Regions from separate parts of the Lysinibacillus sp. KU-BSD001 genome, predicted to be linked through region 2. Evidence: riboswitches for the same ligand, from Rfam matches in the RefSeq annotation. Region 2 holds a riboswitch; each other region holds the start of a gene.

Region 1 (5,322 bases), on a different contig from region 2:
TGTGAATGCAATTCAAGGGAAAGTAATTGAATTTAAACCAGATATAGAAGAGGTAGTAGAAGAATAAAGGAGTTTCAATGATGCGATTTAGTGTTTTAGCTAGTGGCAGTACAGGTAATGCTGTATATGTAGAAAATGATGAGCATGCCTTTTTAGTGGATGTCGGCTTAAGCGGTAAAAAGATGGAGGAGCTCTTTTCAAAAATTGACCGTGATATGAAAAAGCTAACAGGCTTACTTGTGACGCATGAACATAGCGATCATATAAAAGGACTTGGCGTTGTGGCACGAAAGTATAATATTCCAGTGTTTGCGAATGCTAAAACATGGGAAGCGATGGACGGGCTCATTGGGAACATTCCAACCGATTTACGCTTCCAATTTGATATGGAAACGACAAAATCATTTGGCTCGTTGTCCATTCAATCATTTGCTGTTTCACATGATGCAGCAGATCCTATGTTTTATGTTTTTCATGAAAATGACCGCAAGCTGGCCGTGATGACAGACACAGGCTATGTGAGTGATCGCATGAAAGGCCATATACGTGGTGCAGATGCCTTCGTATTTGAAAGCAATCATGATGTAGGGATGCTACAAATGGGGCGCTATCCGTGGAGCATTAAACGACGTATTTTGTCCGATGTGGGACATGTATCCAATGAGGATGCAGCAGTGGCAATGAGTGAAGTGGTGTTTGAAAAGCCAACGCAAATATATTTATCCCATTTAAGTAAAGATAACAATATGAAAGAGTTGGCACGTATGAGCGTAACCCAAACATTGCAGTCATGCGGTATTATTGAAGGGGAGTTTTTACATCTCCATGATACAGATGCAGACGAGCCGACGAAGCTTGTGACAGTATAAATCCAATGCCTTACGCAATTTTCGCGTAAGGCATTTTTAATGGAGTTTTAAAAAATTTTCATGTGATTTTAATGTTTTTTGTGTAATTTATAAGTACACAATATAAAAAAGGGGGACAACAAGGATGAATGATCATCACGAACAATCTGATACACAATTGACACCTCTACAAGAACGATTAAAGCGGGAAGAAGAGGAACGAAATAAACGGGCAATGAAAAGAAAGAATGGCAGTAAAGCAGGCTATTTTATGAGCGGCTTATCAGGGATTGTCATCGGTGCTTTACTCATGTGGTTACTACTGCCATCGCTGGCAAATCAATTACCAGGAACAACGACTGAAACGAAGGAACAAATAGGAACAGAGCAAACGGCTACTGTTGTCACAACGGATATTACAACGGCCGTTGAGAAAGTATCCGAAGCGGTTGTCGGTATTTCGAACTATCAAATTGTCCAAAATAATGTAGGTGGCTTTTGGTTTGGCCAAGGCGGTATACAACAAAATCAACAAGAAGAAGGCGAACTTCAAGAAGCAGGCACAGGTTCTGGTGTGATTTATAAAATCGAAAATGGTGAAGCCTTTATCGTGACAAACCACCATGTGATTGAAAAGGCAGAAAAGCTAGAAATTACATTAGCAGATGGCTCGAAAAAAGAGGCAACGTTAGTTGGAGGCGACATTTGGACCGATTTAGCGGTCATTAAAGTGAAAGCAGATGGTATTAAAACCGTCGCAAAATTTGGTGATTCCGATGTATTAAAACAAGGGGAAACGGTGATCGCTATCGGGAATCCGCTTGGTTTAGATTTTTATGGTTCGGTAACTGTTGGGGTTATTTCGGGTACAGACCGCGCAGTACCAGTGGACTTAAATGGCGATGGTACAGAAGACTGGCAATCTGAAGTACTGCAGACAGATGCAGCCATTAACGGGGGTAACTCAGGTGGTGCCTTAGTGAATATTAACGGTGATTTAATCGGTATTAACTCCATGAAAATTGCAGCAGAATCGGTTGAAGGTTTAGGATTTGCTATTCCAATTAATACCGTTATCCCAGTCATTCAGCAGCTTGAAACGAACGGTCAGGTAAAACGTCCAGCAATGGGTATTTCATTAATGGATTTAACCGATGTGCCAGCATTTTATCAAGCGCAAACATTACAATTACCTGAAGGGATTACAACAGGTGTAGTTGTCGCTGAAGTGGTAGAAGGCTCTGCAGCCGATCAAGCGGGGATGAAACAATATGATGTCATTTTTGAAATGGACGGTCAACCAATTGAGAACAGCATCGATCTTCGCCAGCACTTATATACAAAAACAAACATTGGCGATACATTAAGTGTCAAAGTATATCGCGCAGGAAAAGTAGTTGAATTAAACTTAGTATTAAAAGAAAGTACGACATAACTGTGGATAACTGAATAAAACTTTTCACAGCAAGTAGTGAAAGAAAGGCTTTTCTTTCCTACTTGTTTTTTGTTTGTTACAATGGTTGTGGATAATTCCGAGAAAATTGTGAATAAGTTTGTGGAAATTTCAAACTATTGGAGGAAGAAAATAATGAAAAAATATAGCTGTGAAACCCATATAGATCATGCGTTAGACATGTTCGTAGCAGAGACCGAAGACTTTCCAATTATGGAAAAAATATTAGATGCGGAAAAGTTATCCACAAAATGTGCTTACTGTGAAGAGCATGCAACATATATTGTATCAAGTAAATAACTTTACACAATATATAGAAAATGTCTGTGGATATGTGGATAACTTTTGTGGATAACGTGTTTGTAAATGAAATGTAAAGGTGGATAAGTTGTGAATATTACCATCATATCAGTTGGAAAATTAAAAGAGAAGTATTTAAAAATGGGAATTGATGAATATGCGAAACGTCTTTCTAGCTATGCGAAACTCGATTTTGTAGAAGTGCCAGACGAGAAGGCACCCGAGCAATTATCAGATGCAGAGATGGAGCAGGTAAAGAAAAAGGAAGGCGAGCGTATTCTAGCAAAAGTCAATGACGGTACATATGTCATCGCACTTGCGTTAGATGGCAAAATGAAAACGAGCGAACAAATGGCAGCCGATCTCGATGCACTTATGACATACGGCAAAAGCAAAGTCGCCTTCATCATCGGTGGCTCACTCGGTCTACATGACGATGTATTAAAACGCGCTGACGAAAAACTATGCTTTGGCAAAATGACCCTCCCCCACCAACTAATGAAGCTTGTGTTGGTCGAACAGATTTATCGGAGTTTTAGGATTATTAAGGGGGAACCTTACCATAAGTAAATGAAGTTTTTACAATATATGAACTGTACCTCGTTATAATTTAAGTGATTATAACAAGGTACAGTTTTTTATTTTAATTAGGTGCTTTATTTGCTAATTGGAGTTGAATTGTTTGAGGATCTTCGGGAATTTTTCCATTTTTCCCTATGAAATTAAATAATTTTTTAGAGTAACTTAAATTACATTATAAAGTTCCGTATTTAAATCATAAAGCGTATCTAAATACTCATTGCAGCTTCAACCAATTGTTGTATTAGGAATTTATCAATATTTATGTATGACCATTAAACTATATTAGAGTAAATTAAAGATAGATAGAGATAGGGAAAAATAGATATAGATAGGTATAAAGGTAGTTTCGTGTATGTGGATTTGGTATTATGATAGCCTTGTAACATATAAAATAACCAAGTGAAAAAGGCAAACCACGAGAAATCGTGAGACGCAAAGCCAAGGGCCTGGACCACGCTATGTGGATGGCAGCCGGTTACCGCAAGGATTCAGAGTCCTTTTATTTGAGCCTTGTTAAGAGGCTTATTTTTATGCGCGTTTTTCCTAATTCACTACTGAAAGGTAGGGTAAAGAACATGGGTAAAAGTGTATCAAGTAAAATTTCGGTATTAATAGCATTTGTGTTAATTTTGCAAATATTCTTGTTTCCAATGAAAAATGTTTTGGGAGCAACAGATAATAGCATTCTGCCGCCAAGTAACCTTGCTTACCAACATATCACAGCAGATGATGTGAAGCTTACTTGGAGTTCGGTAGTCAGTGCCACTGGCTATAAAATATATGAAATTACAGAAGGTCAATTAATATCACATGGTACAGTTACTACGAACAATTACACGATTAATGACCTTCCAGAAGGATCTTACACATATGTTGTTTCAACATTAAGTGCTAATGGAGAGTCTGGTCCTGGTGAACCTATCACAGTGAATGTCGTTTATCCAACGATGGCAGCACCAACACTTACGTACACTTTACAAAACGTAAATGACATTAACTTGAGCTGGACGACTTCTCAGTATGCGGAAGAGTATAAAGTGTACCAAATTGGACTAAATGGTGAGAACACTTTAGTTACTACAGTAAAAGGTAAAACGTATACGATTTCAAATGCTCCAGAAGGAGACTTCACGTACGCGGTTTCGTCATTTAACTCTAAATATGGAGAGTCGCCAATTTCTAATACTGTAAGCGCAACAAGTGTTCATCCAGAAATGGTAGCACCAACGAATTTGACGTATACAATTGCAAATGTCAATGACATAACGTTAAAATGGTCTGCTTCTACAAATGCAACAGGTTATAACGTATATCAAATTGTTGATGGTCAAAAAATATTAAAGAGTACAGTAACAGGATTGAGTGTTACCTATACGAACACTCCAAGTGGGGAATCCGTATATGAAGTTCATTCTGTAAGTAGCCGTTTTGGAGAATCGGCAGAAGGAAGTCAAATAACGGTGACTATAGGATCACTAACAATGCTTCCTCCATCAAACGTAACGCATACAATTGCAAATCTTAATGATGTTACGTTAAAATGGAACGCTGCTGCAAATGCGACAAGCTATAAAGTATATCAAATTATTGATGGTCAAAAAATATTAAAGAGTACAGTAACAGGGACGAGTGTAACTTATATGAATATCCCTGGTGGGGAATCCGTATATGAAGTTTATTCTGTAAGTAGCCGCTTTGGGGAATCAGCAGAAGGAAGTCAAATAACGGTAACTGTAGAATCGGTAACGATGCTTCCCCCATCAAACGTAACATATACAATTGCAAATCTTAATGATGTTACGTTAAAATGGAACGTTGCTGCAAATGCGACAAGCTATAAAGTATATCAAATTATCGATGGTCAAAAAATATTAAAGAGTACAGTAACAGGGACGAGTGTAACTTATACGAATATCCCTGGTGGGGAATCCGTATATGAAGTTTATTCTGTAAGTAGCCGCTTTGGGGAATCAGCAGAAGGAAGTCAAATAACGGTAACTGTAGAATCGGTAACGATGCTTCCCCCATCAAACGTAACATATACAATTGCAAATCTTAATGATGTTACGTTAAAATGGAACGCTGCTGCAAATGCGACAAGCTATAAAGTATATCAAATTATCGATGGTCAAAAAATAT
Region 2 (5,322 bases):
ACAATGACTGTGCATTGTCTGTTGTAAATTGGATACCATCATCCCCATGTAAATGCGGGTTCTTACTTATAGAGACGATCTTATAATCCATATAACCGTTACGTGTAATTAACATATATAATTGGTTTTCCCCTTCATTTAGGAATCCACTCGTTTCGAGATGGACCAATTCCGCTTTCACTGTAACGGCAAATTCTACTTCCCCGTTTAACCTTGCTACTTCTTTTACTTCCACTAACTCCAGATTTTTTAGTTGTTTTGCTAACAGAGCTACATCAAATTTGTGATCAACAAATAGATTTTGTGCTTCGCTAGGATTGGTTAAAGCGTTGCTAAATAATAGCACAGCCGGGTTTACGTTAAACGGAATATTATATTGTGTTGGCAAGAAGTCTGTACTCAATGCACGCGCGATAAAAGCTGAAAACTGTGCTCTCGTTACTTTTTCATTTGGCTTAAATGTGCCATCTGAATACCCTTTTGCAATATCATGCTCCGCTAAACTGGCTATTGCTTGATAGCCTTTCGCTGTTTTGGGCACATCTTTAAATTCAAATTGCCCTATACTTTCTAGTTGAAAAGCGTTTGCCATTGCTTCTGCAACAGCTTCCCTTGTTAACTGCTCATTTGGATTAAAATTTCCCCCTGCTGGAAAAATTCCTGCTGCCACTGCTGCCGCAATTTCTTGATAAGCGGTGTGCTGTTTGGATACATCTAAAAAATGCGGATCTGGATTATTCGTCGTCTGTAACTGTAACGCTCTCACTAGCATTGTCGCAGCTTGTGCTTTCGTAATCGTTTGCTCTGGTTGGAATGTGCCATCTTTATAGCCTTTAATGATGCTTTGCTCGACTAAGAAGGTAATCTCCTCTTTTGCCCAATACTGATGCTGTACATCTTGAAACGTTGCAGCTGATGCATTAATTCCGCCAAAAAGAAGGCACCCTGTTAGTATTGCTACTGCCGTTCCCCTTTTAACATTTCTCCACATGTTAGCTCCCCCTAATGAATATTATCGTATTGCAAGTCAATCTGGCGTATACATGACAACTAATTTACCGTGCATTATGTTATTATTTAGTATTATTTGTTTGTAAAATTAATCCTTCTCATTTAATGAAATAACCCCATTAGTTTAATTTTACTCAACATTATATACAATATGAAGGTATACTCAATAAGATTACACAAATATCATATTTTATTTTTAATTAAATTGAACATTAAATGTAAATTTATGCCCCTCTGCCCTGAAGTTCATAATGGTTCAGCTACAAACAACAAAAAAGAGTTCTCAAATGAATGAGAACTCTCCATCTATCTGTAAAGTGGCATGTATGTATCAACAAAGTTGAGCGTTTCTTTATACAGCCTTTTTAGCCTCTTAAACTGTCTTTACTTGATCCGTTTCAGCACCTTGATTTAATGCCAAAAGTAATTTTTCTGCATCATCTTGTAAATCGACAAGACTCTGTGCCTCTTGAACTAGTTTTTGCATTGTACTTAATTCATCATCGCTAATTTCAACTAACTCTTCAAACATTTCAACGGATTCCCTGGAAATGAACGAAATGTCTCTCATAGCAGACATAATTTGCTGAGAGCTTGACGATAATTCTTCCGTACTTGCAGATGAATTCGCATTATTATCAGCAATAATTTTTATAGTTTCTACAATTTTTTCGAACATCGTGCCAATTTCTAAAATGGTTGTATTCGTTTGTGCAAACTCTTCTGTTCCTTGATTCATTGATGTGACGACTTTGTCCGTCTCTTCTTGAATATTTTTTACAATATTCGATACTTCAGCAGCTGACTGACGTGATTGTTCAGCTAATTTACGCACTTCATCAGCAACTACAGCAAACCCTTTGCCGTGCTCACCTGCACGAGCTGCTTCGATCGCTGCGTTCAATGCTAATAAATTAATTTGCTCTGAAATCCCTGTAATAACTTTTACAATCATACCAATTTCATGCGATTTTTCCCCAAGTATATTGATTGCATCAAATGTTGTATTAATCGTTTGATTAAATTGCTCCATTTTTACCATCGAATCTTTTAACTTTTCGTTACCTTCTTGCGTCAATTCTAACGTTGTATTGGATTGCTCTGAAATTTGGTTTGATCTGATAGATAGTTCTTCGATCGCTTCTGTCATATCTTCGATCGAAGTAGAGCTCTCTTCAGTAGCAACTAATTGCTTTTTCAATCCTTTCCCTACCTCATCGATTGCAGCCCTTACAATATCAGCCTTCTCAGCTGCATATTCCCCATGTTCCGTAAGGTTCTCACCTTTTTCATTCACATTTTTTGCGAATGAATAAAATTGCGCTGTTACTTGATCTACTGATAATTCCCCCATTCCGTTTATAACCTCATGCGTTATATCGGAATGACGTTTAAGCGAAAAATATTGGTAACCAAAATACAACGATGTACATAATAAAACTACAATAATCCCCAGCATAATCGCTTCCATGAAAAAAAAATCTCCTATTCTACTAATGTATTAACGATGAAATTTTAAAGTTCTTTTACAATGATGTAAATGCCATCTGCTACAGTCGATGGAATATGACTTAACCGCTCATTGTTTTCGTATTTATGAACAATATAGTTTCCTTCTACGTCTACATATTTTGTCATGCCATGATACTTCTCCATCAAACGCATGGACTTCGGATTTGTTGCTTCTCCTAACACAAGTCGTAAGCCTTCTTTTGTTGCTCTTTCTATTAATATATCGCTTAAACTTTGTACAATGTCATGACGATTATGCTCCGCAATGACACCTAATAAAAATAAATGCAGTATTTCTCCATCTTCCATATCTTTCCCATAGCGCTTTTTATAATCTTCTAGGAAACGAATATCGATATCCTCTAATACACGCATTACTACATTCATATCAGCAAACGTGCCGTCAAAAATATCCCCTTCAATAATTTCAAGGGCATTTGTATCCCCAACCAGTGCACCTACCACATTTTTCTCTTCATCTAGTGCAACAGCACAGTAGCCTTGGTGAGCATTTGTCTCGATATATTCCTTTGTAAATTGATAAAAATCTTCGTAAGGTAATTCTAGGGCGTACCCAATGATTGGTTCTTGCACCCATTTGCCAGCAACATCTACTCCAATAAATGTGCTTGCGATACACGCTGCTGCTTTTTCAATTAAATCAGACTGGTCCTTTGTAAGGATTTCATATGTATATAAAGCTTCAATCGTTTGCATGGTAAAATTCCTCTCTAAGATGTCATTATAGTTCATTCAAGACTAACGCATTGCTAATTGCGAAACATTATCCACTACTGTTCCTGGGAAGTTAACTCCCTCTAAAGCATTTCGCACTTGCACATATGCAATTTTAGAGCGTGGATTAACAATCACAATATCTTTGAAACCTAGTGATGCATAAAACATGAGTGTTTGCCCTAGCTCTGCCGAAATCTTTGAAGGAACAGGTGATTGATAAGTGCCATCCGCTACAAATGTATACGCATGTTTCGGTACTTTTGCCAATGTCTCTTGCAAATCGTTTAAATATTCCTCTACAACTTCCGCTTTCAGAAACCCTTGTATTTGAACGTGTAATTCTTTTTTTGCTTCATAAATCGCCATTTTATATTTCGGTTTATCAACGACTATCATCTCTAATCTCCTTTTTATCGTTAGCTATCCTTCCATTGATAGCGTTTGCATGTTTTTATGTGAATGCTACTCAAACAACTACACCAAGATAGCATTCCACCTGTGACTATGACTGATTGCACCTATTGCCTAACGTTTTCTAAACAAAAAAAAACTATCCCTTATAATAATTAGGATAGCCAACCAATCACTTATGATCTTGGCAACCCGACTATCATTATCCAGAAGGATGTTAGACTCGTAGCTTTGCGTCCTTATCTTTCGACAAGTTTGCCTTTTTCAATTTAAAGAAAAATCATAATAATACCACATTAATATGTTAATAGTATAAATTATTTGTAATTTTTTTTCTATACTAGTACTTTTTCTAAAGAATATTAGACTCATTCGAGTATTTTTTTGATAATAATTAGAAATAAGTAAATAATAAGGTAGCATTAGAAGATTATATAAAGAGGTAGTTTCTACTCCTTCTCTGGTGGCAAGGAGAGTAAGAAAGGAGGTAGTGTGGAATTATTTTACCACTACTTATATCCTATATTTACCATATTATGAGAAGAACAATAACAATCATTGTTATAAATAAAAAATAATCATCTACGGAGGAGTAAATTATCACCAAAGAAATTTATGAAAGGAGCTAATGCGCCAAAATAAACAGTCGAACACAATTATTGACGTTACTATATCTACGTGTGAAGAGATATTTTACAATAAGTGAAAACACCTCAAATGGATTGGTAGTCTATCGTGCTAAATCAAAGTACAAGGTAATTAGTAACTCAAATGAAAAGAAACTACAGTTTAGGCACAATCCGCTCTTTATACGTTTTTTGTCTCTTATATAGAGTTTACATTCATTCCTTATACCTTGAACACAAACTCCTGCTAATTCGCTCCTACACATACCTGTTTCGAGCAATAACAGCATAAACATATAATTCCTTACACCCACAAAAGAATGTAAATGCGGCTGCTGTAAAAGCACTTATAATTGTTCATACTTAAAGGGCTCAACTACTTTTATTCCGTCTTATAGTGTGCCGTTTACGATACAAAAATTTAAAGATGCTCTAATGGCTTTTAAACGTGTGTTAATTGTTACTGTTGATATTCCTTTTTTCTTGCAGATGCAGGATTAAACTCTTTTTCTCTAAGCATTTTGTAAAAAAACAATAATTCATTTCTGGAATACTAGATTGTTTGAGATCTTAAACTTCTGATTAGACAATCATTAACAAATAAAAAGCCGTTTGAAAATCAATCTCTTTGATCACTTTTGTTATGTTATTAATTTATAATTTCTGGGTAGATTATTTGTTTTTACGCCTTACCATAATAATCCTTCCTTGTTTATGACAGGATACGCATATGATTTTATGTAAGAATCTTATTTAAGATAAATAAAAAACGCTCCTTACAACAATGTGTAAGAAACGTTGATTTCACTGCATTCGCAAGCAGTCTCATGATACCGGTAGTCGGGGTCGAACCGACACTCCAGAAGGAACACGATTTTGAGTCGTGCGCGTCTGCCAATTCCGCCATACCGGCATAATTTTATTAGAGTAAAATTAAGATAAAAAAAAACCGGATACCCGATTTCAATAAAATTCTGGAGGCGGCTACCGGATTTGAACCGGTGATAAGGGTGTTGCAGACCCG
Region 3 (5,322 bases), on a different contig from region 2:
TTACCATTACTTGAATCATTGGCAATAAGGGTTAATTCTTTTACACCTTTCAGTGGAACTCTTACTAATTTTGCCTCTGTGTTGTATTTCATCACGCCGCTATTATAAACTTCTTGACCATCTGCAACGATTTTGAACGTAACACTGGAGTTAGCATTTTCAGGGATGTTTTGGTCTACACCAACGAGTGCTTCAAAGTAGTCGTAGTTTTTGCCTGTAAGATCATACACAATGGTAGAGTTGGCATGTGTCCCGATGCCTTTAGTAAATGCTTTTTGCTCACCATTCACGCGTAGCTTAATCGGTCCACCTGAAGAAGCCTTGTCTTTGTTTACCGTGCTCCAAGCAGTTTGTGCAGACGTCCAATTGATATCGGATGCAAATTGCTCATCACTGTATACATAAATCGTTTTGGATTTCGTCGCAACGTTGTTATCGCTATCTGTTACAGCATACTCGATTGTGTAAGTACCTGTTTTTTTTGTAGTAAAGCCGTGATCTGTCACTTGAATCTGTTGTTTTAGATCGCCATCTTCTATATCTGATGCTGTCACATCTTTTAAAAGATCAACATCACTGTTTAACTTCACCATTGTGAAGTCTTCAGAAATCGTTAATGTCGGCATACTAGAGTCTTTCGTAAATTTCGCATCCGCCCATACAGTATGGTCAAATGAATTACCATTTTCATTTGCATCTGTTGTCACGAGCTTTACTTCTTTCGCGCCTTTAACAGGAACTTTGACAAATGCATGTTCAGTGTTTGATTTGAATACGTCACTAGCAAATTTCTTTTCACCGTCTACCCATACTTCAAAAGTGGCGGATGAGGCTTTTCCTTTTACGTTTTGGTCTATGCCGATATAGCTTTCAAAGAAATCAAAGCCTTTTCCTTCGATATCATATACAACTTCTGAATTCGCATGTGTTCCAAGTCCTTTTGCATAAGTAGCATCTAACCCTTGTCTTACAAGTGTAATCGGTGTGCCAGGCGTTGCTGTATCTTTTTTCAAATCGCCATATTGAATATTTGCCGATTTGGCATTCATATCGGAGACATAGGCATAATCGCTTGTTACGGACACTTTTGTTGTTTTAGTTGCTGTAATATTAGCATTCGTTACTTCGTAAACAATTTCATAGTTCCCTTTTTTAGCAACATGGACATTATTCGATTTGATCACGATATCTTCTGTTATATTATGTCCAGCATATGAGGCTGCTTTGACATAATCCATCGGGTCATACTGTTGATGTAATTTCAGCGTTACTTGCTCCTCGACAGATAAGGCAGGTTGTTGTGATTTCACTTCAACGGGTTTTAAACTATTTAATTTTTTGTCATAAGCTATAATTTCATACGTATGTGGAACTGTTACATCTACATTTTTATCGACAAATGACAGACTCGTTGTGTAGCCAACTACTTTGCCATCTCGAAGTATTTCATAACCCATAGCAGCATCTTTATTTGCCGCATCAATATCATATGTGATGGTCATCTCATTTTTTTCTTTATTTGCTTTTAGAGCGTGTATCGTAACACTCGCATTGTTTGAGAATCCAGCCCCTTCATAGCCTCGTCCTACACTATGCATGTATTGTAATTTCACACTTGGTTTAGGTAAATGAGCTACCTTTTCCTTCATCTTAACTGTAGCGGTTACATAGCCCCAATCTTCGAAAAATGCGGTTAAGTCTGTTTCTGTCGCTAAAGATAAACCTACAACTAATCTTTGCAAGTTGCTTCCTAAGCCATTCATCACGCCATTTGGATTTGTTCGAGCAATGCGAGAAGCCTTACCATAGCTGTCTTCTCCGTAATAATATTGCACTTGCTCAAGGATGCCTAAGTAAGTCCAGAAGCCATGGTTTACTGTTTCACCTGAAAATCTTTTGTATAATGTGTTCCAATCTACGCGGTCGTTATGACTGTTTTCGAATTTCTTTCTCATGATTACTGAATAAAGATTGTTCGTGATTTCACCGTGTTCCATCGTGGAGTTATTAATGTTATGGCCCCATTCATGGAAATAAACCCAACCATCATTACCAGAAACACCAAATGGTTTTACGATTTGTTTGAAGAAGCCATCATCTCTTCTAGGGGAGTTCCCACCGTTATATCCTGTGTATCCCCAGTCAGACCATCCATAAGGTCCTTTCGTAAACACCCTTGAAGTAAACTTTGCATTAAAGCGGCGATCGTTTTCTGTATAACCGCTAATTGTTTGGAACTCTTTCCACATGCTTTCCCAGTCATTCATTGTGTCTGCTACTGTTTTGCCTGTCGGTTTTAATTCCTGTATGCCTTTTAGTGCACCAGCAGCAGTTGTAGAAATTGTATTGTTTTCAGAAACAAGCTCTGCCACATTATAGATAACGTCTTTCGGGATGCCACTGGCAAAGTCATTGTCATTTGTACTAATGTTCGCCACATATGCTTCTAACTCTTTTTCAAACGCTGCAGGGTCCGTTTTGCCGTGATAGTAAACAGGGAAGGCTGTACCACCAACTAATCGTACTTTCGGTGCATAAGCTTGCTCATTTGGTAACGCGGGGTTTTCTACATAGACAACGGCAGGTTTCATATTGTCATAGGAAGGAGCTGTTATCGTATTTAACCCTGGTTTTAATGAATATCTTCTAATCCAGCCGTTTTTATCATCCGCTATTTGTCCTAAAATTAAGTTCGGCATGACGCCATTTTCATTGGCATCCACAAAAACTTGAATCGTCTCACCCGGCACGACATATCGGCCAAATGTATCTAAAGAGAAAGAGGTTCTGGCAATTTGATGCTCTCTTGCTTCTGTACTCGAGTTCCCTCGTTGTGATGCAGTGACGATTGCCTCGTTCGAAACATTGACATTATTGAGTATATCTTTTGCGATATGTAAGTTTACTTGTAACTGCTCCTTTAATGGGTGTGTAGCAGCCTCTGCCTCTAATTGATTGATAACACTTAATGAAGCAAATTCAGGCTTTAATTCATTCATTAAGCCGTTCGTAAATAGGCTGTTTATTTTTTCTGTTAAAGGATCTTCTTTATAAAATTGAAATTCTGCTGCACTTGCCCAGTCTTGATTTGCTTTTTTAAAGACAAATTTTACGCGCTTAAACGTAGTAGGGGCAAACTGAATTTCTACAATATCGCCAGTAGAACCTGTATATTCACCTGAAGATACGAGCGTAAAATTATCACCTGTGTCTGTCGGGGAGCTATAGATGTCAAACTGTTGGGCAAAACCTTTCCCTCGTACACTTTCTTGGCGAGCCGCGTAAACAATACGATTCAATGTCATCGTTTCATTAAAATTAATGACAACTTCATTTGTGAATGTGGCGCTATTTGGCTTACCTGTTTCCCAGTGTGTATTCATATCGCCATCGATTGCTTTATCAATCGTAGAGCTATAATATTTTCCACCATTGTTTGTAATCGATTTAATATTCGTGTTGGCTATTTTAAATACGTCATTGTAGGCACTTAAAATGTCTTTTCCGTATAAATCAAATTTCTTAATGGAAGCAGTCGCCATATTAGCTTGGGCTGTTGTCGTGACGGTGCTCCCATTCGGACTTTCACTCGCTAACACATTTATTGGGCCGCCGACTAAATTGAAGACCAAGGCCGCTACGGATGCCATCTTAATAACTTTCATACATAATTCCTCCTGATGATTTAATTCCTAAGAAGCACATAAAAAAGCTACTCAAAAAAGAGTAGCTTAATTTCACATAAGGGCATCTTTAAAAAACTCCACACAAAAATGCTTCGTTTTTAATCGTGCCTTACTAAACAAAAAGTAGAATGTACTCTTCGGCAACTGGCTGACATAGTTGTATAAACCTTAGTCCCTATAGCTTTGCGTCCCTAAATTTCTTTAGGTTTGCCTATTCAATTTTTCTACTTAAAGAATAGCATAGTGAGAATTATTTCCAAAGAACAATTAGCCCTAAATTTATTACTGCTCATTAGGTTAAATGGGCGAGGAGATTAAGTGAACAAAAAGTGAACTCACTAAATGATAGGTAATAGGGTAGGTAGAGAAGGGGGACATACCAGTTCGCCTAAACGTTGACGAATTGGTGTGTCCCCATTCTATTAATTATAACCAATATTCTTATCGAATAAATGCGCCTTCTTTTACTACGACTTTGCCTGCTTTAATAACTGTATTTGTATGGTTCATGCCGTAGAAATATTGCAATTGTTTATAGTTTGGTACATTGAGTAATAAGATATCAGCTTTTTTACCAACTTCTAAAGAGCCAATTTTCTCACCACGATTAATCGCATAGGCGGCGTTAATCGTTGTAGCAACAAGTACTTCTTCCATTGTCATCCCCATATTCATACAAGCTAAATTTTGGATGAATGGTAAAGAAATTGTCGGTGATGAGCCTGGATTGAAATCGCTAGAAATTGCAACAGGTACACCGCGATCAATCATGAGTCGTCCACGTGCAAAAGGGGCACGTAAGAAAAATGCTGTTCCCGGTAATAGTACGGCAATTGTGCCGGCTTTTGCCATTGCTTCAATACCTTCATCAGATGCTACTAATAAGTGTTCTGCAGAAATGGCACCAAGCTCCGCGGCAAGTTCAGCTCCTTCATACGGTTCGATTTCGTCCGCGTGAATTTTTGGTGTTAGACCGTAGTCCTTCCCAGCTAATAAAATTTTTCGAGATTGTTCGGGTGTGAAGACGCCTTTTTCACAGAAAACATCATTAAATTCTGCTAAACCTAGCTCCGCTACTTTCGGTAGCATTTCGTTAATGACTGCATCCACAAAATCATCTTCGCGTCCTTTATATTCACTTGGTACAGCATGGGCACCCATGAATGTAGAAACAAGGTCGATTTCATGTGTTTCTTGTAATTTTTTTACTACTTCCAGCTGCTTTTTTTCTGTTTCCCAATCTAGACCGTAGCCTGATTTTGCTTCAACTGTTGTGACACCGTATGTTAAAAACTGATTTAAAATTTTATAAGATTTTTCATATAATTCATCAAAAGAAGCTTCACGTGTTTTGGTTGTTGTATAGTGAATACCACCGCCCGCATTCATAATTTCCATGTAGGTAGCACCGCGTAAACGCATATTTAATTCGTGTTCACGTGTACCTCCATGGACAAGGTGCGTATGGCAATCGACAAGTCCTGGCATGACGACTTTGCCCGTTGCGTCCACAACGTCTGCCTGTGCCACTTGCTCGGCAAATTGTTTTTTGATTTCAGCGAGAGGACCAATCGCAATAATGCGATCGCCCTCTACTAAAATACTGCCATTTTCAATAATAGATAACTCACTCATG

What was found. Region 2 has a riboswitch for cyclic di-GMP ahead of AAGS61_RS11415 (hypothetical protein). Riboswitches for the same ligand answer to the same signal wherever they lie in the genome.
Region 1: linked by a shared signal. The riboswitch ahead of AAGS61_RS16860 (OmpL47-type beta-barrel domain-containing protein) and the one ahead of AAGS61_RS11415 (hypothetical protein) in region 2 are both predicted to bind cyclic di-GMP.
Region 3: linked by a shared signal. The riboswitch ahead of AAGS61_RS14730 (NPCBM/NEW2 domain-containing protein) and the one ahead of AAGS61_RS11415 (hypothetical protein) in region 2 are both predicted to bind cyclic di-GMP.

Annotation. Positions count from the first base shown of each region.
Region 1 covers NZ_JBDQZI010000013.1:107,499-112,820, reverse strand. The annotation lists gene AAGS61_RS16885 (two-component system regulatory protein YycI) at 1-67, shown strand, start outside; gene AAGS61_RS16880 (MBL fold metallo-hydrolase) at 81-869, shown strand; gene AAGS61_RS16875 (S1C family serine protease) at 994-2,283, shown strand; gene AAGS61_RS16870 (CxxH/CxxC protein) at 2,437-2,601, shown strand; gene rlmH (23S rRNA (pseudouridine(1915)-N(3))-methyltransferase RlmH) at 2,692-3,171, shown strand; cyclic di-GMP riboswitch class I at 3,581-3,666, shown strand; gene AAGS61_RS16860 (OmpL47-type beta-barrel domain-containing protein) at 3,759-5,322, shown strand, end outside.
Region 2 covers NZ_JBDQZI010000006.1:203,561-208,882, forward strand. The annotation lists gene AAGS61_RS11400 (DL-endopeptidase inhibitor IseA family protein) at 1-991, opposite strand, end outside; gene AAGS61_RS11405 (methyl-accepting chemotaxis protein) at 1,385-2,482, opposite strand; gene AAGS61_RS11410 (hypothetical protein) at 2,527-3,240, opposite strand; gene AAGS61_RS11415 (hypothetical protein) at 3,283-3,657, opposite strand; cyclic di-GMP riboswitch class I at 3,856-3,942, opposite strand; tRNA gene AAGS61_RS11420 (tRNA-Leu) at 5,130-5,211, opposite strand; tRNA gene AAGS61_RS11425 (tRNA-Cys) at 5,274-5,322, opposite strand, start outside.
Region 3 covers NZ_JBDQZI010000010.1:123,789-129,110, reverse strand. The annotation lists gene AAGS61_RS14730 (NPCBM/NEW2 domain-containing protein) at 1-3,665, opposite strand, end outside; cyclic di-GMP riboswitch class I at 3,823-3,908, opposite strand; gene hutI (imidazolonepropionase) at 4,128-5,322, opposite strand, start outside.